DNA from 2 places in the Hydrogenophaga defluvii genome. Region 2 is predicted to be linked to the other one. Evidence: riboswitches for the same ligand, from Rfam matches in the RefSeq annotation. Region 2 holds a riboswitch; the other holds the start of a gene.
What was found. A riboswitch is a leader RNA that binds a small molecule or an ion and turns the genes downstream of it on or off. The one in region 2 is predicted to bind cyclic di-GMP.

Region 1: it holds a riboswitch for cyclic di-GMP, as region 2 does, so the genes downstream of both, ACFQU0_RS17980 (hypothetical protein) here and ACFQU0_RS11555 (hypothetical protein) in region 2, are expected to answer to the same signal.

The regions. Positions count from the first base shown of each region.
Region 1 is NZ_JBHTBZ010000062.1:23,085-27,259, forward strand. It holds gene ACFQU0_RS17950 (hypothetical protein) at 1-77, opposite strand, end outside; gene ACFQU0_RS17955 (hypothetical protein) at 100-384, opposite strand; gene ACFQU0_RS17960 (hypothetical protein) at 402-809, opposite strand; gene ACFQU0_RS17965 (hypothetical protein) at 806-1,273, opposite strand; gene ACFQU0_RS17970 (hypothetical protein) at 1,337-1,711, opposite strand; gene ACFQU0_RS17975 (hypothetical protein) at 1,763-2,050, opposite strand; gene ACFQU0_RS17980 (hypothetical protein) at 2,047-2,388, opposite strand; cyclic di-GMP riboswitch class I at 2,483-2,577, opposite strand; gene ACFQU0_RS17985 (helix-turn-helix domain-containing protein) at 2,717-3,028, shown strand; gene ACFQU0_RS17990 (hypothetical protein) at 3,763-4,175, shown strand, end outside.
Region 2 is NZ_JBHTBZ010000027.1:2,782-19,721, forward strand. It holds gene ACFQU0_RS11475 (hypothetical protein) at 1-416, opposite strand, end outside; gene ACFQU0_RS11480 (hypothetical protein) at 589-846, opposite strand; gene ACFQU0_RS11485 (hypothetical protein) at 860-1,477, shown strand; gene ACFQU0_RS11490 (helix-turn-helix transcriptional regulator) at 1,524-2,051, opposite strand; gene ACFQU0_RS11495 (hypothetical protein) at 2,144-4,402, opposite strand; gene ACFQU0_RS11500 (AAA family ATPase) at 4,669-6,315, shown strand; gene ACFQU0_RS11505 (YkgJ family cysteine cluster protein) at 6,312-6,986, shown strand; gene ACFQU0_RS11510 (hypothetical protein) at 7,737-8,474, shown strand; gene ACFQU0_RS11515 (hypothetical protein) at 8,521-8,967, opposite strand; gene ACFQU0_RS11520 (hypothetical protein) at 9,070-9,747, opposite strand; gene ACFQU0_RS11525 (hypothetical protein) at 9,804-10,121, opposite strand; gene ygiD (4,5-DOPA-extradiol-dioxygenase) at 10,270-11,181, opposite strand; gene ACFQU0_RS11535 (hypothetical protein) at 11,345-12,439, shown strand; gene ACFQU0_RS11540 (head GIN domain-containing protein) at 12,530-13,219, shown strand; gene ACFQU0_RS11545 (DUF1643 domain-containing protein) at 13,232-13,765, shown strand; gene ACFQU0_RS11550 (hypothetical protein) at 13,814-14,260, shown strand; gene ACFQU0_RS11555 (hypothetical protein) at 14,532-15,767, opposite strand; cyclic di-GMP riboswitch class I at 15,970-16,063, opposite strand; gene ACFQU0_RS11560 (hypothetical protein) at 16,306-16,767, shown strand.

The sequences.
Region 1 (4,175 bases), on a different contig from region 2:
AACCGCCCTGGAAAATCCACCGGGTTGTCGTAAACCACCCAGATTGGCAGGGCGTTGTTCGTCTGATCGATTAGCATTTTGTTGCTGCCTCAGTTCACATCAAAAGACCAGCAGACCTGAATTGTTCAGCGCAGTGTGCACCGGCTTGGGCAGGACGTGGAACCACCCAGGCTGCAGGATCAGTGCATGCAGGTGCCCGCTCTCGGATTCGGCACCGCTGAGCCAGATGCGGTGCTTCCCGTCCAAGCCTTTGCCGGTCAGGTTGACCTGTTTGCGGGCGGTGGCCAGCCACACCTGGCGGTTCAGCGCCTCAGCGTTTTTGGCAATCGAACACACCCAGGACCAAATGGCCTGCTCACCGGCAGGCGTCAATTTCAGAATCATCTTGAACGAGCCCCGGCTCAGAAGGGCTGCAGAAAGGGGCTTTCACTATCGAAAGCGCGATTCCACGTTTCGAGAATCCCAAGCCCCAGTAACAACGCGCCAGGCACGGTGAACCAGAGGCTGTGCCAACTCAATGCGAAATACCAGATCGAGGCGCCCAGGCCCATGCAGATGACCGAGTGGAGGGCGCTGGCCGCAATCACGAGGCGAAGGAAGGAAATTGCGCCAACCAGCGCCAGCACCATTCCCACTGCCAACACGGCCGTACCGCCATAAAAGACAGCCAGTCGCCATGACTCACTGGGGATGAGTGCCGACAAAACTTTGCAGACCAGACCGGCAATCAAAATCTTGCCCCACATCCTGACCAGTCGGGATTCTGACCAGGGCGCCTCTGAGGCGGGAAAGAACTTGCGGAATTTCATTGCTTGGCGCTCCCTTGTGTAGAGCGTGTGGCGTTGGACGTCTCAAGGTAGGCCATGAGCGTCGCGGCACTGAGGCCGATCATTGCGATGAGCCCACACACGGCGCAGGCCATGAGTGCACCACGGCGAAGCGTGTTTCCAACGGAGGCGGTGGGGGCTGCAGCAGGGGCCCTCTGGCCCATGTGTTGTCTGCTTGTGTGGATCTGTTCCAGCTCGGCGGCGATGGCCTGGCAGTCGGCAACATACGCGGCGAGGTCGTTTATCTCGAAGCCGTCCTCGTGCATCGCTTTGTTGCGCAATGTCGCGACATAGCGGATGCGCTTGACCAGTCGATCAGGAAGGGCAGGGGTGACGCTCGCGGTTTTCTCATAGAGGCCGCGCCCTGTCGCACCAAATCTTGCGCCAAGAATCGTTTCAATGTTCTTGGCGGAGGCAACAACGTCTTTGATCGTGAAGGCGGTCATGTCAGGATGGCGCGGCTACGCGCTGAGAAAGCCCCAGCGGTTCGCGCCGGGGCGGGGTCGGCATCAGGTTTCAGGGGAGTAGTAGAGGGTGGTTCCGCACTGGGTGCAGAAGTGCGCGCGTGTATACGTGTGCTCCCGCAAGGAACGCACGTTGATGCGCCGACCGCCACAGGAGTGGCATGAAACCCCGTTGCCGTGCACGTGAGTCGGGTGAGTTGCCTTGTACCAGTCGTAGCTCATTTGCTTGTACTTGGCCATGGTCGCCTGGAATTCCTTGGCCCTGGAAAAGCTGGAAATCAACATTCCAATCAGCACCACAAACCAAACCACGCCGAAAGCTGTGAAGGCGTGCATCTGCGTCAGCAGACCAAAAATGGAAATAACTGGGCCCAGGGCGAGGCAGAACAGGTACAGGGCGATGTAGATGATTCTTTTCATAGACACGTGAATGTTGATGTGAGCGGTTTTCTGATGCGGTTGGTCTCAGCGCTATTCACCATGAGGTTTGTTGGGAGTTCGCCCGCACACCACCTGCCATGCCTTCCATGTGACGTACACCGTCAGGAAGAGCGCCAGACCCAGCCACATGAGCACAGCAGCGGCGACATACATGTACGCCACCAGGTCAGCGCTTGACATGCAGGTTTCGCCAAGGGTGCAGCCCGCTGCCTTGGCAAGGTCCACCCCCCGCGCAAACAGCAGGAAGGGCAGGATCAGCAGGGCAGGCCAGAGTGCGTAGCGCAGCACCCGCAGTGCCCCACGCATGGAGCGACTCATGGCGCCTTCTTCGGTGTGATCGGGGTGTAGATGCAGGTCACAGCCCCTTTGGTGATCGTGACCGCGAAACGCATGTCGCAGTTGACGGCCGCAAAAATCACCGGCAGTTGCTCGTTCCCCCAAGAGTCGGGCAGGAAGACCACTTTTTCACCCGGTTTGCAGGCCTGCGCCACCACGTCATGCTGCCAGGCCTTGACCTCGCAGAGGTTGGTTTGGTCGATGGTGGGTTGCGCTGGCGCTGCAGCGGCCTGCGCAGCCTGTTGGAGGTTGCAACCAGCCAGGGTGGCGCAGACTGCCAGGAGAAGGGTGGAGACGCCGATGTGGAGCGCTTTTGTCATGGAATCGGTCCGTGAGTGTGGTGCACAAGGTGGGATGACCCACTGGCACATGACACGGGGAGAGACGCAACGACTCCAATCTGACCGGTGGAGGTCAGGCAACCCAGCTACCCGGTCAAGCGCGTGCGCTTGTCTGAGGGTCTGTGGCTTTGCGTCCCTGCCTTTCGGTCAGGTATGCCAATGTTTCAACTCTAGTATATGTGAAAGCCTTCCCTTGCTTTGGTTTGGTGGCGTTTTATCGAAAAACAAAGGAAAACTATTGCTCTTGTTGGCTGGACAACTACAATGACAAAGATTCTTTTCTTCGGGAAACACCAGTTTACTTACCATGCGCTCCCTTGCTGAGTTCGCCTCTGCTCTGAACGATGCCAAGAAAACCCGCAAGCTGACCGCCAACGCGTTGGCGCAGCGCACGGGGCTTACCTCTCAGGCGGTTCGCCAGATCCTGTCTGGGGAAAGTGCGCCCAGGCTCACCAACGCGATGGCGCTTGCCTCCGAGTTGGGGCTTGAGCTTGTGCTGCTGCCCAAGGACGCCGCCCAGTCGCTGGCAGCGCCCCCACAGGCGCAGCGGACCGTGGTCTCCGATGTGGAGCGCATGGTCCTCGGTGGCAAGACGGGCTGGGCGCCGAACGACGCATGACGCCACGACTTCACCCCATCACCGGCAAGAACGCCTATTGCGGCCCAACGGCCATGGCGACGGTGCTGGGCATCAGCACGGACCATGCTGCGCGGATCATCCGTGTCTTCAGCGGCCATCGCAGTATCAAGGGTGTCAGCGAACGGCACCTGTTGGACGCCTTCAAACGCGCTGGGTGCGGCCTGAGGTACCGTGACTTCAGGGTCGAGGGGCAGGGGCTTGTGAGTGCTGCGCAGTGGATGCGGCGCCATGCCGATCTGTTCGCCGACAGGCACGTCATCATTGTGTTTGGTCGGCACTACGGCACGCTGCTGGGCGACAGGTACCAGTGTTCTCTGAGCCAGCGCGTGGTCCCCCTCGAAGATCTGCCGCACCCTCATGAAGTGGTGGAGGCGTGTTTTGTGGTGGACGAGCTGCCGCAGCAGGCCCCCGTCGATACCGTGGCGCAGAGACCCGGCGCAACGCCCAGGCCCTGGCCAAGGCAAAAGCCCTCGCGCGCAAGCACGGCATCGTCATCGAGACAGTGGAGGGGGGTGGCTGGTACGAGGTCTTCTGCCCCGATCTGCAGGACGATGACCCGTTTGAAGGGCGGCCGAGCCCAGAATCAGGCCAGGAAGTGCTTTCCCTGGTCGAGGACTACGTGGACTGCCTGCAGAACGGCTACCTTGAGGCCGTGACGGACCCGCGACTGTTCTTTCCCTCCACACTCCACCAACACAACGGAAATTGCTTCAATGCCCAACTCTGATCGCCCAGCCCTTGTCACCGCGCGCGCCGCGCGTGCGTTGCATCGCCACACCCTGCTGCAGGCCCAGCGAATGAACGTGGTGTGCATTCTTGGAGGGGCCATTGCTGGCCTGTTGATTCTGGGCATTGTTCGCCCGGAGCTGCTGGCCTTCACGGATGGGATCAATGAAATTCACATGATCATCGTGGTCGCGGCGATCCTGTGCGTTGGTGTTTGGATGACGCCATTTCGTGACCCGCGCTTTTTGAGTGAAGAGAAGCTCCAAGGCGGGCTGGCCGATTGCATGTTGGTGCTCTCAGTGGATGAACTGGAGGCCATGGCAAACATGGGGCTCACGCATGAGGATTTGAAGAACACGCTTCGCTTCGCCACGTACAAGACCCCCGATACCCCCAACCA
Region 2 (16,940 bases):
ACAAGCGAGACACCTGCCGGGTTCGTACCAGCGGCAACTATGTCAACGAAGCTGGGATGGCGGGTATGGCCCAGGGTGGGAAGCTCGTTTGCACCGACAACGGCCCTCCAGATCGCCTCCATTGCGCCTTCCCCGGCATCGCTCCAACAAATGCGCTTGCCCGCCACCGTGGCGCCCGAGGGCGCGGGTATGGCAAAGGCTTCCCACAGGCTGGGCTGCTGGGTGTCGAGCACTTGGGCTGCGAAGTGTTGTCCATCGGGGCTTGTCCACCACTGAAGGTGGAACCGGTCGCCACGGGCCGAGCCAACGGTGTCAGGTGCAGGAGCCTGAATCCCCGGATCGGCGTCCACCAGGGTGCGCCAGAAGGCGTTTGTGAAGTCGATGGCTGCTGGGGCGTCTTGCAGGGTGTAGAGCATGTCGCAGGTACGTGTTTTTTGGTTGGTCTTCGAGCACCCAAGGTAGCCAGAAAAGCAGACGGCTGCAAGGGTGGACCGCTTTTCGAAAACCGATCCACTTTCGCAGGCAAAACCAGGGTTAACCCTTGCTGCCTTGGCTTTGCAAATAAAGTCGTAAACACCCCATGAGGATTTATGCGGGCTGGCGCGGCGCGGGGGGCAAAGTTTCGGATTCAAAGTCGTAAACACCACCGAAGTGCCGCTCGTCAATTTCAGAGTTTTTTTGCACTTGGGGCACAGAGCGTTGCATCAAGGACACAAGCCCATGGATGCCGGCGCCGGGGCTTGGCCGTTGCGCCCTTGAATGGCGCGGTTTTTCAGTGCTTTTCAGACCCCTTTTGGGCATAGCGAACAACCAAACTTGAGCGGCTGGATCGACCAGTTTTTTCAAGGCAGTTCAACCCATGCTCAACAGCGAAGCCGCCCAACACGCCACCCACACCACCGAACATACAGCCGAAAAGCAACCACGATTGCGCAGGCGCACCTCAAGCGGGGCGAGGCCAGGTTTCAGACCAGAGATCAACCCGGTCTCCATTGAAGAATTGGCCCGCAAAACCCGTTTCATCAAGTCCGGTCAGGCGAAGTACGTGCTTTTTGCAGTGACCAACATCGTGATGGCTGTGCCCGGTGCCCAGAAGTGGGACATACGGTATTACATCGAAGGCCTTCATTGGATGCGCCAGCAGGCCGACTCCAAGCTGGGGGACAACTTCGGAAGCACCAAACACAATGGCTTGAAGCTCTTGGAGAGGATGTGCAAGGCGTACAGGCTTGCTGCAGAGAGGCCAAACCGGCACACCGGTCTTGGCAGGATGCGCTTGCTGTATGCGTGTTGCTCGAAGACGGTGGACGGCTTGAGGGTCTTCATCGACCAGCATCCCGAACTTTGGCTCAATGAGGATGAGGCATGCGGAATTGGGAACTACCCCGGCCTTACCCCCTTCAAGCCAGAACTCAATCCGTTGTTCAAGCCGTGGGATGAGGCTGATACAGCACGCTGTAACTGGAATCTCCGTTAAAACGCATCTTCCCACAAGAGGGGCACCAGGACGGCCGTGAGGCTGTCTACGAACTTGATTTGCCGCGATCTGCGGCCTGCCGTGGTCTGGGCTTTGGGGCTTGTGTATTGACGGGCCACCATCGCTTGGAGACGCCAAAGCGCTTGCGGTACTCGGCATCCCCAATGGGGTCGAGCATGTGCGGGTGGTTGGTCAGCAAAACCTGACGACTTGCAATGCCCATCTTGTCCAGGGCGTGCTTGAACTGGATCTTGACGGTGCTCACGCTGATTTGCATCAGATTGGCGATCTCGTCATAGCTCAAGCCCCCGAGGGTGGCCGTGAAAATCTGATTGCGCTTCAGGGTGAGCCCGTCGAGCTTCATGAGCAGGATTTCCCGCTCAGCGTTGGCTTGGGCAGTGGCTGGCGCACGGGGTTGGGTGCTGCGCGCCGCGTCATCCCCTGGCGCCTGGGCGTTGATGTACATGCGGCCGAGCGCCGCCTCCAGGCTTTCCACACGGGCGGTGAGGGCCGTGATCTGCTGCTGCAGGGTCTGGGTGTCGTTCTTCTTGACCTTGTTCATCGTCGTTTTCATGCGGGGGCCGTGGTGAGGCGGGCCGGTTCCAAAGCGCTCTGGATCATAGGCCGGCAATCAGGCGCAGGGAGCAGGGGCTGCTGGGGTGCACGTCAGCCCCGCAGGACGTGTCTGGCGAGCGCATCTGCCTGCACCTCAAGGGGATGGTCCCAGCGTGCCTGTGGCGCCGTTTTGAGGCCCTGGCGCACGATTTGATTGAGGTCCAGGGCAGTCGCTTGCGTGCGGGCCTCTCTCACGAGTGCTTCCACCTTCTGGTCAAACCCGGCTTCCTCCAAGATCCTTGCCGCCAGCATGCGCTTGACCGAGGCTTGGGTGGCCTGGCCAAAGGCGTCACTCAGGACAGGGGAGGGCGGTACCACCTTGTCGGAATACTGCTCAAACTTGCCGTCCAGCCACTCAATGAACTGGGGGGAGGACATGGCGTTGAGTTCCACACGCTGGCTCTGCAGCCACTCTTCCCATTGCTGGGGCACGTAGTCGGCCACCGGCAGACGGCGCTCACCGCGTTTGGAGCTGGCGTTTTCAGCTCGAAACCTCTCCACCTGCAGATCCATGTCCACGGCTTCCCACGGGTCAAGCCCCAGGTTGATGACGTGCACCTTGCGCGCGCCGCGTGCGCGTGTGGCTTCGGTCAGGGCCTGGTAGATGAGCGTGCCCGAGGCGTCGGCATCGTGGATGCAGAAGAAGTAGATTTCTTCTTGGGTCTGCCCCATCAAGTCGATCACGTCCCGCGCCGCGCGCGAGGCAAACCCCTTGCTGGTGAGCAGGGCGCAGTCGTTGCGTTCGGGCCAACCTGTGTCCTTGAGGATGCTGAAGAAGCCTTCCTTCTCCGAATACAGCACCTTGTTGAACGTCCATTCGGGGCGGTCGTACTTCTCCACGTTCAGGGTGCCAAGAGGTATCTCCTGCCCGGTGTGCGGGTGGTAGATGATGCCGCGCGCATCACGGTAAAGCCCCGGCAAGTCTTCCCCGGCAGCGGCCTCTATGTCGGTGATGACTTGCGCGAAGTAGTTGTAGTCGGGCTCCTTCCCGAACGCGTCCAGCATGAAGGGGCGCACGGCGTAGAAGAGCTGGCGCAGTGAGTACCTGTATCGGTTGTTGCCGCTGGCCTTGTCGATGGCGCCCCGCAGATTGCCCTCGATCACCTCTCGCTGGGTCTGTCGCCTTCCATTGACTTGCGCCGACTGGCGCTTGGCCTTCTTCGCGGCTTTGGTGATGGCCAGGTACAGGGGCTGGAGGTAGCGATGCAGATCGGGCTCTTTGCCATCGGTGGTGATGGGCATGTAGGGCGTCGTGATGTTGCAGATCAGGGAGATTGGCTTGCGGCCCACGTCCACCAGGTGGCGAAGACCGCAGCCGATGATGCCCAGCTCGTGCGACTTCTGGCGCTGCACGCTCATCTGACCGGTGATGGGGGTGCGGTTGACGAAAAACGAGCACGTGTCGCCTTCATCGTCTTCCCCATGAGCGACGTAGGCATCAATGCTGTAGGGCATCTGGGCGGGCATGCCTGTTCCCAGGATTTCGATGACGCCGCCCTCATGCGCGTGGGCGAAGTCTTGGAACACATCGCCGAGTTTGCCCAGGATGCCCGGTTTGGGCTGCTCGGACACCTCGCGCAGCGCCTGCAGCAGATGGTTGCTGTCCGCGCGGCTCATCGCGTTCGCGGCCAAGCCTTGACCGAAATGGTGGGCGGTGCTCACGCTCACATCCCTGAACTGCACGAGCACATCGCACAGGGGTCTGGCACCTGCGGCCTGGAGCATTTCAAAGAAGCTTTCGCTGTCGTACCACCATGGGGAGGTTTTGCCCCGGTAGGACTTGCCGTGCGGGGCCAGCTCGATGGCTTGTGTCGCCCAGGTCAGGACGTCTTTGGGGTCCACTGGCACGCTTGGGCCCAGCTTGACCGCCACAAGGGTTCCCGTGGGCCTCTCGCATGGCTCGCTGCTCACACCTGTGGTCCCGTCATCCTTGGGGCTTAGGTGAAAGCGCCTGTCATGGGTCTCCACGTAGAGCTTGCCGCCCGAGGCCAGCACGGCGCCCGTCACCACCCGCAGCCCATTGCCCAAAGCCCCCCGCAAGGGCACCCGCACGAGCTTGGATGAGGTCAGGGGGCGGCGGATCGAGAAAAGTCGCGCCAAAGCCCCAGGATCGCAGGGCAGGCCGGGGCCATCGTCCTCAATGAGCACCCAGCCCGATTCGTAGCGCACCGTGACGTTGGCGCCCGCGTCCAGCGCGTTGTCGGTCAGCTCTTTGGCGACAAGGCTTGCCAGTTGGCGCACCGGCACGCCCGCCTTTTGCCCGAGGGTGCCGATGTTGCGAAACAGGGTCCAGTCTTCTCTCTCAAACATGCGAGCCTTTGCCTTCAAATCTTGACGCCGAGTGTATCGGTATATCCACCATTTGAGGGAAACAGTTTAATAAAACGTACACTTGAGCAACCAAAGGGGCTACAATTTAGCCATACCTTGCCGAGCGTGCCGACGCCTGGCCTGCCCGCCCCGCGACACCGGCTCCCGCCGCACGCTGTCCGGGTTCAGGCGGTCTTTCGCGGCTGTATGCGTGGCGGTATGCGTGGCTTTTAAGGCCTAAACTGAGCGCAAGAATCGGAAACCGAATGTCCCTTACCGTATCCACCGAACTCATCGCAGCAACTGTGAACCCTTCGTTTGAGAAGGCACGCGACTATGCGAAGGTCCTGCGTGATGATCGTGAAATTCGGATTGATGCGAGCCAGCTTGACACGCAGGCTCTGGGGGACCTGATCGCCGCTGCCACCGCAGTGGGTGACGCCAAGGCTGTTCGTGCGGTCGAGTCCATCGCGCAGGCCAGGGCGGGGGACTTCGGCAAGCCGGTGCCCAACTTCAAAGCGTTCCAGGGGGTTGTCGAGGCCTTCTTGAAGTCCAGCCTCATCGACGGCTGGATTTATGTCGAGGGGCGCGACGGCAAGATGTACCCCGAGCTTGTGACGAGCATCAGTTTCGATGATGGCAAGTCCCATGGCCGTGGTCAGCCCACCCCCACGGTTCGCATTCGCACCACCAGCTACGGCTTCAACCGGGACGGCAACATCAAGGGGGGCATTTCCGTCTACGGGAGTGTGCACACGTTCTCTCCGCAAGACGTGGCCAGGCGCCGCGTGGCCGATATCTTGGCTGACCAAGGCCTGTACAAGGAAACGCAGGCGCTTCGCGATGCGCACATGGAATCCTTGGATCGGCACCGCAAGGTCACACAAGGTGCCTTCGCCCAGCAGTTTCGTGTCAGCGGTGTTGTCTACCAGTACGAGGAAGACCACTACCACCGTCGAAACGTGGAGTTGACGGGGCGGCGCGTGATTCACGATCTTGAGTCCAAAGACTACGGCACGGCCCAGCGCTATGTCGAGTCATCGCTGTTTGATGCCGCACCTGACACGGACGATGGCGCCATGGGCGTGGGGCCGATTCCCGAGCACCCGCTGGTGAAGGTCTTTGATCTGAGCGCCCATGAGTTTTTCTGGGTGAATGCGGACAACCTGACCCCCTACCAGTACGACAAGACGCTGCGCGAAAAGCTGATCCTGCCGCCTACGCACCGGGATTTGCTGGACGTTCTCACCACGGACCTGAACGCCTTCGTCAATGACTTCATTGAGGGCAAGAGTGCTGGCAACGTGATCCTGTGCAAGGGCATTCCCGGCGTGGGCAAGACCTTGACGGCCGAGGTGTATGCCGAGCTGATCGACAAGCCCCTGTATTCCATCCATTCCGGGGCTTTGGGCACCACGGCCCAGGACATTGAGAAGAACCTGCGGACCATCTTCCAGCGGGGTAAGCGCTGGGACTGCGTGCTTCTTCTGGATGAGGCCGATGTGTTCGTGGTCCAGCGCGGCAACAACATCGAGCAAAACGCCATCGTGGCCGAGTTCCTGCGCACCCTCGAATACTTCGACGGCCTGCTGTTCATGACCACCAATCGTTCAGACCAGATCGATGAGGCCATCATTTCGCGCTGCGCGGCCATCATCAACTACGACCCGCCAGGCCCCAAGGATGCGGCTGCGATCTGGCGCGTCATGGCCACCCAGTACCAAGCCCCTCTCAGTGACGAGCTGATCGCTGAGTTGGTCGAACTTTTCCCCGAGATTGCGCCGCGCGACACCAAGATGCTCCTGCGGCTGGCTTTGCGGGTGGCGGTGGCGCACAAGGAGCCGCTCACGCTGGCCACCTTCCGGCGCTGCGCGATGTTTCGCGCGATCAAGATGCAGGAAACGGCCGCGTGAGCAACCTGGTGGCACCCAAGGCAGGGGAGCAGTACCGCGTGCTTGCGGCAACAACGGAGAACCTGCAGCGCATCCAAGAACGCTGGGTGGGGCTCAAAGAGCGGGTCGAACACAAGATGCAGGCGCTGGCCGGTAAAAGCCGCGCCGCTGAGGGAAGGCTCGTGGAGCAAGCAGCACGCGCCGCCAGCGGCTCAAAGCGCATTTTCTGGCTTCGAAAAGCCGCTGATGCCATGGCTGCGACAGCCGGGGGGCTTGCAGCCTGCAGACAGGGGTGCTCGCATTGCTGCCACATTGCCGTCCTTGTCTCGCGCGCCGAGGCTCAGGTGATCGCCAAAGAGACCGGTGTCGCCCTCAATCCCAAGGCAGGCAAGTACACGATGCACAACGCCTCTCAGGGGGATGCCACGGGCGCTGCAAAGGAGACCTTCGGAAAGCCGTGCCCCTTCTTGCGCGATCAGGCCTGCAGCATCTACGACAGCCGCCCCTTGACATGCAGGCAGTTGCTCAACATGGATGAGGATGACTTGCTGTGCCAGCTCATTGAGGGCAGCGCCCCCGAAGTGCCCTACATGAACACCCTGGACCATTCGGTGGCTGCGGTGGCCATCCTGGGCGGGCACCAGGACTATGACGATATCCGCAACTGGTTTGTATCCCGCGCTCCAACTTGAAACCTGAGGCCCAATAGCCATGTCACTCGGTTCGATGCCCTGTCCCTGTGGTGGAGACAATCCCAACTGCTTTCGATGCTGGGGAACGGGCATGTACGGGGTCAAGTCATCCGAGGAATCAACGCAAGGGGCTTACCTGGGCTCTCGTGTGAAGCCATCGCCAGGCTCAGGGCTCACCCAATGTCGTGAGTGTGGGGCATACGTTTCGGGCTTGTTGGCGCACATTCAACAGGAACACGGGCCTAAACCACGCAAAAAAGTTGTCCAATCCTCTGGGAACAAGACCAACAAAATCAAAACGATTTTGCTGGCCCCGATCCTTGCGCGTGCGGGTTCGTCGCCGAAGAAGCCGCCGAAGAGATCAGGGCCTCGCGTGAGCCCCGAATTGAAATGTCCCAAGTGCAAGGCAACGTTTCCAAATATCACGCAACTGAGGTCGCATGTCATTGGGTCTCACGGGCTCAAGGCGTTCTACGCATTGGATCTCCAAGCCCCGAGGTCACTGGAGCAAAACAGCGCCAAGCACAACCGCGCTACGCCAAGCCGTGCCTCCACCGCTGTAGAAAAGGACACGCCGAGCCCAGACAGTGCCAGCCAGGAGCGGCGCCTGGATGCCAAGAGGTACTGGGGGCACTCTTTCCGGGATCATGGCCAGTTCGGCTCCTACCCTTCACACGATGACATGGACGACGAGTCATGAACGCGGGCCCTGGAGCTAAGCCCAGCGCGGGGGCGCGGCTTTTGGCCATCGTGGAGGTCGATGCCTCTGAGCGCGTGCGGTGCGCGCAGCCGGGGTGCCAGAAATCGGTCTACAGGGCCATTCACATCGTCAGGGACGGCGGCGAGCTTCTGGTGCTGGGCTCCACCTGTTTTCAAAAGCGCTTTGGGGGCTTGTTGGCGCTGGGGCAGGCCCAATACGGGGGAGGGGGCGGCAAGCTTCTGAGCCCCGAAGAGCGGCAGATGCTGCAGGAAAACACCGAGGCCTTGCTGGCGCGCTTTGAGGCTCAAGAAGAACAGGCACGCCAGGCCGCAGCGCTGCGGCTTGCTCGGCTGCGTGAGGCCCAGCAAAGCGCCTTGGAGCGATCCAGAGCCCTGGCACCAGCCCCCAGCATTGCACCGGCTCCTGTAGCCCCATGGGCGCACGCGGGCGGTCGCCCCTTGCCCACGCGCCCGAGATTTCCTTGGGCCTGGATGAAGCCCCGAACCGGGGTCGCGGCCTACAAACTGCGCGACGGCACGGGCTGGGTACGGGTCGAGCATCTGGACGGGCGTCAATTCATCACCCCATGGCCCAGCTTCGAGGGCTGGGAAGAAGCTTTGCCGCCAGTGGTGGGGCGCGCGAATCTGGAGGTCGGAGGCTACGAGGTGCAGGGTGCCATCTTTGGCGCGATTGAATACCTGCGCTCACAACTTCAGGGCGGGCCCATGTCCGATATCCGAACTGGCATGTGGGCTGATGTGCTTGCGTACTTGGGTGGGAGACCCTGAGGGCGTTGGTTCTGCATCAGGCAGTTCAAAGCCCCAGGCCACGCCTTCAGGGCTCGCCCCACCTGCGCTGTGCGCTGGCCTTTTCATCGACCTTCAACTCAAACTCCACGCCCGAGGCGAGCATGTCCAGCATTGACTGGGCCTGGGCGCTTCGTTTTTCAGGGTCGATGCCTTCACGCAGATAGGCTTCGTGAGCACTCACACGCACGTGATTGCCGTGGACTTCAACATCCAAGAGGGGTGCGCCGGAGGGGGAGAACTTGCGCGCGGTGCGGACCTCGTGCCTGAGTTCAAGCTCCTTTGCGTTGACGCTGGCCAATCGCTGGGCCGTGATCGTCTCAGGCTGGGCCAGATGGTTTTCAATGTCGCGGATCAATCCCAGCGTCACGGCCACCGGGGGCATGCGTTTGAGGTATGCCGCGCATTGCTCCAGCAGGGCAATGGTGTCCGAGATTTCTGCCGCTTCAAAGGCCTTGCTTCGTGGTTCGGTCATTGGAGTAGTTTCTAGCCCATTTGCGAGCGCGCAACAACAGTGGCTGGTGCAGGGAGGCGACGCCATGGCCTCGCGGGCCAGTGGCAGATGGGGAGCTGCCCCTCAAGGCCTGTAGGTCTGTCGCGCTGCCTCCCCCACAGTGGGGAGAAATGCGCTGCACGCTTTGACGGCCTGCTCAAACTTTCGCAAAACGTCCCAATAGGCGTCGGTTTTCTTCATGTGAGGGCCCATGAAATCCATGCGCACCAATCCATGATCCGACCCCGGCCCGCTGCTGCCGCAGACACGCTCAACATTGCAGGCGGTTCCGTCTTTGCACACAAAGAAATCGGAGCCGCCGTAGTCAGACCCTTGCCTTACGCGCGTGAGGTCGGCATGGCTGTCACCGCAGTAGCGGCCTGCCCCTGTGATTCTTCCTCGCCAGTAGCAACTTGCGGTCACTTCGCCCTCAGCATCCGTGACGTGCCCAGGCAACTTGTACTTGAAGGGTTCAATCAGCTTGGAGGTTCGCCTTGGTTCTGTGTGCCATTCAATGTTGGGGTCGCCCGCTTTCTTTTTCGCAGGCTCAGGCGGTCGAAGCTCGCGCCCGAACATGCCGGTGGCCTTATGCCCAGGCTGGCACTCGTGCTGGTAGGAGGTTCGCCCATCAGGCGCGGTGCATCGCACCAGATTCTGTGCGTGTAAATGACTGCTCAAGCCACCTGCGGAAAAGAGGATTGCAGCCGTACAGGCTCTCATGATGATGGCCTTCACGTGCGCCAGAGCTGGGGGCTTTTCCATGGTTGCATCCTTGTGAATCAGGAGGGCGCTATGAGCGGTGCCACGAGCGCATGATTTCATTCGCCACGTTCGTCCTTGAATCGGACGTCAATGCGCTTTTCAAGGTAGCCGTGTGTGAACGCGTAGATTGCCAGCCCCGCGATTGTGTTCAGCCAGAACGGCATTCCGAACCAATGATGCAGGATGAAATACGGAACCGAGAACGCAAGCGCGTAAGGGGTGGCGGTCACGAATATCAACTTGGCGACTGTGCTTGGCTCCCGAAGGAAGGTGGTGACGAAACTCGATAGGAGAGCAATCGAGAAAAAGATGATGAACAAGATGATGCCGTACTTTATTAGAATACCACCTACCATTGCGAAGTCGTGGAGCACGTCTTGTTTCCTTCTAATTCAGTTAGGTTGCGTTCTTCGCGTACAGATCCAGGTGCTGGCGTTGAATTGCATTGATCTTCTTACAAGTAATGGGCCTGCTTTTAGACCTGACTCGTTATAAGCAGCCATGACCAGCACAGGTCTGGCTTTAGCCCCACTGAAGGCAGCGCATGGACAGTGTGCCGCTGTGAAAGCCTTCAAAGACGTGCCGGGGCTTTTCGTCCTCTTTCGCAGCACCCAGCGCGTACAGCAGCGGCCAGTAATGATCTGGTGTGGGTACCGCCATTCGTGCGGCTGAGCCCTGCAGATGAAAGTCTATCAAAGCCCCATCGTTTCGTGTGTTCAGGGCATGCTTTGCGAATTCATCGAAGTCGCGGGCCCAGCTCTGGCTGGCAGCAAGGCCTTCTGGAAACTCCCGGTCGGTTGCGCGCAGGTTGTGCACGATGTTGCCGCTGCCCACGATCAGCACGCCTTGCTTGCGCAGTGCGGCCAGTTCCTTGCCCACCAGGTAGTGAAACCGACCAGGCTTGTCGTAGTCTATGGAGACCTGAAACACCGGCACATCAGCGCCGGGGTACAGCCACTTGAGGACGGTCCATGTTCCATGATCGAAGCCCCATTGCTGTGTAGCGCTGGCCTGTGCGCCCGCGCTCTGGAGCAGCCCAGCGGCTTTGGTGGCGAATTCAGGGGCGCCCTTGGCTGGGTACTGCATTGCGTGCAGCTCAGCGGGGAAGCCACTGAAGTCATGGATGGTGGGGGGCTTGACCGAGGATTGCACCATGATGCTGCCGGGGGTGAGCCAGTGTGCGGAGACCACCAAAATCGCTTTGGGGCGTGGCAAGTCCTTGCCCCACTGGGTCAGTGTCTTGGTAAACGGGTTGTTGCGCAGAGCGTTCATTGGGCTCCCGTGGCCGATCATCAAGACCGGCATCGAGCCTGGAGTGTTGGCCTGTGCTGGCGTCTGTGCTGGTGCGGCTGCAGCGAGCTTGTGCTGCAGCGCGCTCAACAGGGCCAGGGCGGATGCGCCGAGGATGCGGCGGCGGGGGTGGGCAATCGTCATGGGGATAGGTTGGGCTTTGTGGCTGTTCCCAGCATGACTCTCACTGTAGTTGCCGTGTTCCTTCCTCGCAAGGAAATGCGCCCATTTAGATTTAAACGCGCGTATTTTCCTTGTTTTTCGCAGGTATGCGGCTCAGTGCTCGGGCCTCACAAGTCCTGACATAATGGAGCAAATGACCAGATTCAACACACTCGTCCGGGTATTCTTGCTGTTTTTCTCTTTTGCCTGCATGCTTGTCGGCCCTACAAAAGCCAGTGAGCGTCGAGCGTTGGAGATTACAGCCGTCTCCAAGGCTTCCACGGATGCAGTGAGGCAGGTTTCCTTGGTCGAAGGTGGTTTTAGCAATTATTTATTGGATTATCCACAACAATGGTCCGATCCAGATTTGGTCCCCACCTTCAAATACGGAGCGGCTTGGCGAGTTGGCCCCACCATCGATATCGTCGCCACCCATTCCTGCTCTGTTCGTTATTCCCATTTGTTCGAGGGTGTGTTTTGGCCTCGCGGTACGGACTGTGATCGCTCTTTGTTTGCTACCTTCAACAAAGTCCGTTATTTAGATGCGATTGAAGAAGCGATGCGATCACGTGGGGAGCGGATGAATCGCGAAATGTGGTCGAACCCGTATTACCTGAAGGTGGTCGCCGAAGACGCAGGGCCCTGGTCAGATGTTGCTGCAAAAGTTCTTAAATTCGAAAAGTCCAATTGGAAGTTGGACAATGCCAGTGGCGTGTCCGCTGAGTCTCTTTTTGACAGCGCACTCAAAGGTGATGCGTTGAAATTGAATTTTGCCAATGGCGCGCAACACATCGAGCTTGCCAAATTCAATGAGCTGCTCTCTTTTGCCCTAACCGAAAACGCCAAGCACGCAGAAGAAAGGTATGTCGCTGACAAGCGTAAGGCACAAATCGCGCTGATTCTTTATGGCAGTATCTTCGCGTTGGGTTTGCTGATTCTGTATGCGATCTGGCGCTTTGTGCGCAGGAACTATGCTCGCGCCAATGCCATGGCGCGCGAGAAGGCTGAAGTCGTCGCCAGTGCCGCCACAGGAGCCGTCAACAAGCTGCATCAGGCCAATGAGCTTCGCAAGGTGCGATCCGCGATCATGGATGAGACCGTGCGTGAAATGACGCGGCAGAGCTTGAGTTCTGCCAGCCCGGAGAGCAAAGAGGTGTTGGTGGCCGAGTTGCGCAAGGCCATTGAGAGCGGCAACCATGAGCTGGCCAACGCACTTGAGCTGGCGTTGAAGAGGGCCTGAATGTCGGGGGAGTGCATCCATACACTCATGCAGTTGGTTTGGCTGTCGGTTCCATGATCCGGCGCGCTCACTTTTTTATTGATGACTGATATGAAGATCAACCAGTTTTCTTGTGGTGATGGCTCTGTCCAGATTGGCAGCATCATGATCGACGGCAGAAGTGTTCGCATCGAGGGCATGGGGAACTCTGTGCAAGGCAGTGGCAACTTGATTACCCAAATCAGACCAGTGGTAGGCACGTTTGACTCTCTAGAAATCAAGGGAGTCGCGCAGGTGCAGGTAACCAGAGGTCCGGTGTGTTCGATTGAAGTTTGCGCCGAAGACAACCTGGTGGACTACATGCTGACCGAGGTGTCAGGCTCAACCTTGGTGATTGGCATCAAGAGCGGTATCTCGATCATGTCCACCAAGACGATGTTGGTTCGAGTCTCGATGCCGCAGACCGTTGATGTTGAACTGACTGGTTCCGGTAGTGTTTCACTGAGCGGTTTGGATCAGACCGATTTGTGTGTCAAGTTGTCAGGTTCGGGGGATGTAGCTGCCTCTGGGTGTGTGGAAAACTTGGTCCTGAAATTGACAGGTTCCGGTGACATTGAGATGCATAAGCTGTTGGCTCGCACACTCAATGTCAAGCTCTCTGGTTCAGGCAATGTGCACGCGTATGCCACAGACGAAGCCAAGGTTTTGCTCAACGGCTCGGGCGACATGATCATCAGCGGGAATCCGAAGGTACGAGACAGTCGGGTAAACGGCAGTGGTGACGTTTCGTTTCGGGGTTGACTGTCTTTTTTCGTGCTGCTGCAACCGGTTCAGCAATCCATTGAAGGAGCCTCGTTGGATGCCGGCGCGCTCTTGAGCGAATGCGGCCAGTACCGCTACAGGCTCTGGAGGCGTTGGGGGCCGGGGGCTTACCTGCTTTTCGTGATGCTCAATCCGAGCACTGCTGACAGCTCTCAGGATGACCCCACGGTACGCCGCTGCATCCGCTTTGCACAGGACCATCACTACGATGGCATCGAGGTTGTCAATCTGTTTGCATTCAGGGCTACGAACCCACTCGATTTGAAGGCTGCAGGCTACCCTGTTGGGCCCGACAACGACAGGCACATCCACGACGCCATGCAGGGCGCTGGAGCGGTCTGTGTTGCTTGGGGGGACCGTGCACGGAGGATTGATCGCGCAGGTGAGGTGCTGCAGATGATCAGTGCCGCAGGGCGGGTCATCAACTGCCTGGCCCAGACTAAGCATGGTTTACCGGGTCACCCGCTTATGCTGTCGGCATCGTGCCGCCTGATGCCCTATGAAGCCCCCACGAGCAACGCCTGAAGTTGATTCTTCAATGGTGCTTTTTTGCAGTTCCTTTCAGGAGATCGAGTGCAGAATTTGACGATGAAGCAATTCAATCGGTGGCAACGCATTGCCGTTTTGGCGTCTCTTTCGTGGTTCGGGCTTTGCACTTACTACTTGTGGCAAGACTTTCCAACTCAAGGATCTATAGACGTCAGGCTGTCTGCAAATCAGGCCGAAGAGTTTGAGGGCGCGCGACGCGAACTGGATGATGCAAAGCGACAGTGTGAAATCCAGTCTGGTGGGAATGTTGGTCAGGACATACTTGCGGGGTGCAGCAAACAGGCAGTTGAGAAATACCGCGCCCAAAGGGACCTGATCAGAGAGCACTACAGCAGCCTTTCTGAGCAGGATTCTCAGGAGTTGCCGAAGAGGCAGCTCCTGGTCCTTTTGCACTTGCTTGCGATTGGGGTAGTGGTCCCGATGGCGGTGTACAGCGCAATTGCCTGGGTTGCGCGTGCACCGAAGGGGTGATCAACGTGCGCACTGGGGCCTCTGGGCCCGTCTTCAGTTGAGCAGGCTTGGCGCTTGCTCGGTGTTGATGATTTCGGCGGCTACGTTCAGCGCATTGATGGCGGTTTGGGAGCCGAGGTTGGCTTGAGTGCTTGCCGTGATGACGGTCAGCACCTCAGCCCATGGGCAATTCCCCTGGTAGTCCAGGGCCTGGCGAGTTCGATGCCATCAGGAGGCGTGCCTGAGGCTTGAGTACCCTGTCACGGTCCAGTTCGCAATTCAGTTTTGGGGCTTACTGATTGGTTGATGCTTTGATCGAATCGACAGAGCGCAGCAATTTTTGAACGCTGAGGTACTGCGCCCTGCGTTGCGCTTCCTTTTGCTCTGGGGTCAACGGCATGGCGTCGATCTGCTGGTCGATTTGTACCTTGATTTCGGCAGGAATGTCGGGCAGGGGCTGGCCTTGTGCGCTTGCCTGCGCGGGCACTGCAGATGGCGTGGCCGCAGCCGCCGAAACAACAGGCGCCGCAGGCGGGGTCTTCATGGTGTCGTGGTTCTTGAACATGACCAGAATGTCGTGTGCACCAATGCGTTCGGCCACAGCCAGTGCACTCACGCCGCTGGCATCTGCGGTGCTCGGATCAACCCCGCCGCCCGCAAGGAAGAGGCCTACCGCCACATCATCTTTTCGGGAGACAGCCTGGTGAAACTGTTCCGCCGAGTGGTACGGCAGCCCCATGGCGTTGAGGTCTTTGCGGGCGTTGACTTTTGCCTGGACGGAGCCTGCGGGAGCCTGGGCCACCAGCGCCACCTGAGTGGCAGGGACTGCGGTGGCCACCGCAGTCATCGCGGCAGCAGCAGGAGACACTTCGGCGGGCAGTATCTTGGCCACCGCCTCCATGTCGGGTTCCTCAACAGGCTTGCCGGGAATGGATATGCGTTGGATGAGCGCGCCGGGGTAGACCTTCTTGATTTCGTCAATGCTCCACTTCAGTTCCTTGGCGATGCGGTCTTCGTCTTTGCCCTGAATGGCGGTCGTGATCCCCTTGAATAGCCCAGCGGTCAGGGACTGGGAGCGCACGATGCGATTGAAGACCACATAGGCCTTCACGCCTGCCTTGAAGTTGTAGAGGCACACCTGCGTGCCTTCTGCCACCTGAATGAAGGCGTTGGCTGTCGCGGCGGGGCGCTTGCGCAATTCGGCAAAGCCCCCATCGCACACATACGCTCTTGCGGGTGTGCCCAGGACTTCAACTTGCATGGTCGAAGGCTGGCCGGGGCGCGCGGGTGTGGTGTTGGCGATGGGTCGGTAGCTCAGGGTCGCGGGTATCCCGAACTGAGAGATTGCCTTGCGAACACCTTCCCCGGCATCGTTGGGCGTGATGTTGGGCAGGATGATTTCGGCTATGCCCGTGGTGAGGTCCGTCTGGTTTGTGATATCGCCCGTAGAGCCAGCGGCATTGGCGGTCGAGGCCGCGAGGAACAAGGGCAAGGCAGCAAGCTTCAGGCTGCGTTTGAGTTTCTGCATGGGTTGGCGCTTTCCGCTCTTTGGTTGAAACCATTCGGCAAGGTGCCTCTGCGCTCGATGCGAGAGAGCAGGGGGGCTTCTGGCCTGTATTCACACCGGAATAGACGCGCAATCAGGAGGTCGATTTGGAGTCGTAGAGCGCAACAGGCCCACAACTCGCAACAGCAGCGCATTTGCCAGACCGTGGTGTCCGTTTCGCGCCGTGTGCAGCCCCGCTATCGTGATTCCTGGTCAGAGGAATGGTAGACCGGAGGCTTTGCGACCCCGCCTTTCGCGCGGGTATGCCGATGATTTGATGGCCATTTTATCAGGCATTTCACCTCCAAATTACGATTTGGATTACATGATGTTCCACGATTTCCAAATACTCGCGCGCCGGATACGTGGTTCGAATTCCAGAGTGCTTCGCACTGACAAAAGAGGGGCGTTTTCCCTTGAATTCCTGTTCTGAGGCCCGCATTCCGTCCCCGGCGCCTGCTGGATACACTGGCATACGGCCCACCGGCAGGTGATTGCCCGTTGCTCGTTTGGAGTGTCTATGGCTGACAAAGAGATTTCGCGTTCAGTTCTCAATGAAATCCAATCACGCCGCCTCAAAGAGGCCAGACAGATTGACCCTACGCATGGCCTTCAGGCGTTGGCCGAATACGCGCCCGTTTCTCTGGGGACAATTGAGCATTTGCTGGATCTTGGGAACACGCCGCAGGAGCTGGTGACCTCTTTCTGCACCGCCACGCTCTGGAAATGCCGGGACAGCACCGGCAAAACCGCCAGGGAGGCATTCGAGCGCGCAGAGGCCGTGCGCGCCGAGGGGCGCCAGCGGATGCAACGGGATTTGTCTCAGGCCGCTGCCACCGGGCTTCCGGTCCTCATCGGCACCCCACGACAGATCGACTGGGCGACTTCATTGCGCACTGCCCATCTCAAGCACTTCCCCGACTCGGAGCACAAGAAGCAGAAGAAAGCCGCCTGGTGGATCGACCACCGGCACGAGCTTTGAGCAGGGTGATCTTCGGGGCAACAAAGCGCACCAAGCCCCAATTCCAACCCCGATTCGACGTCCGCAGGGCCCAGCAGCCCCTTACACTGTACGGATGTAAGGGGTATCCACTTAGCTCCAGTCAGTGCAAAATAACTGGATGGATATCCATACTTTAGCGCCAGCACCCGGAA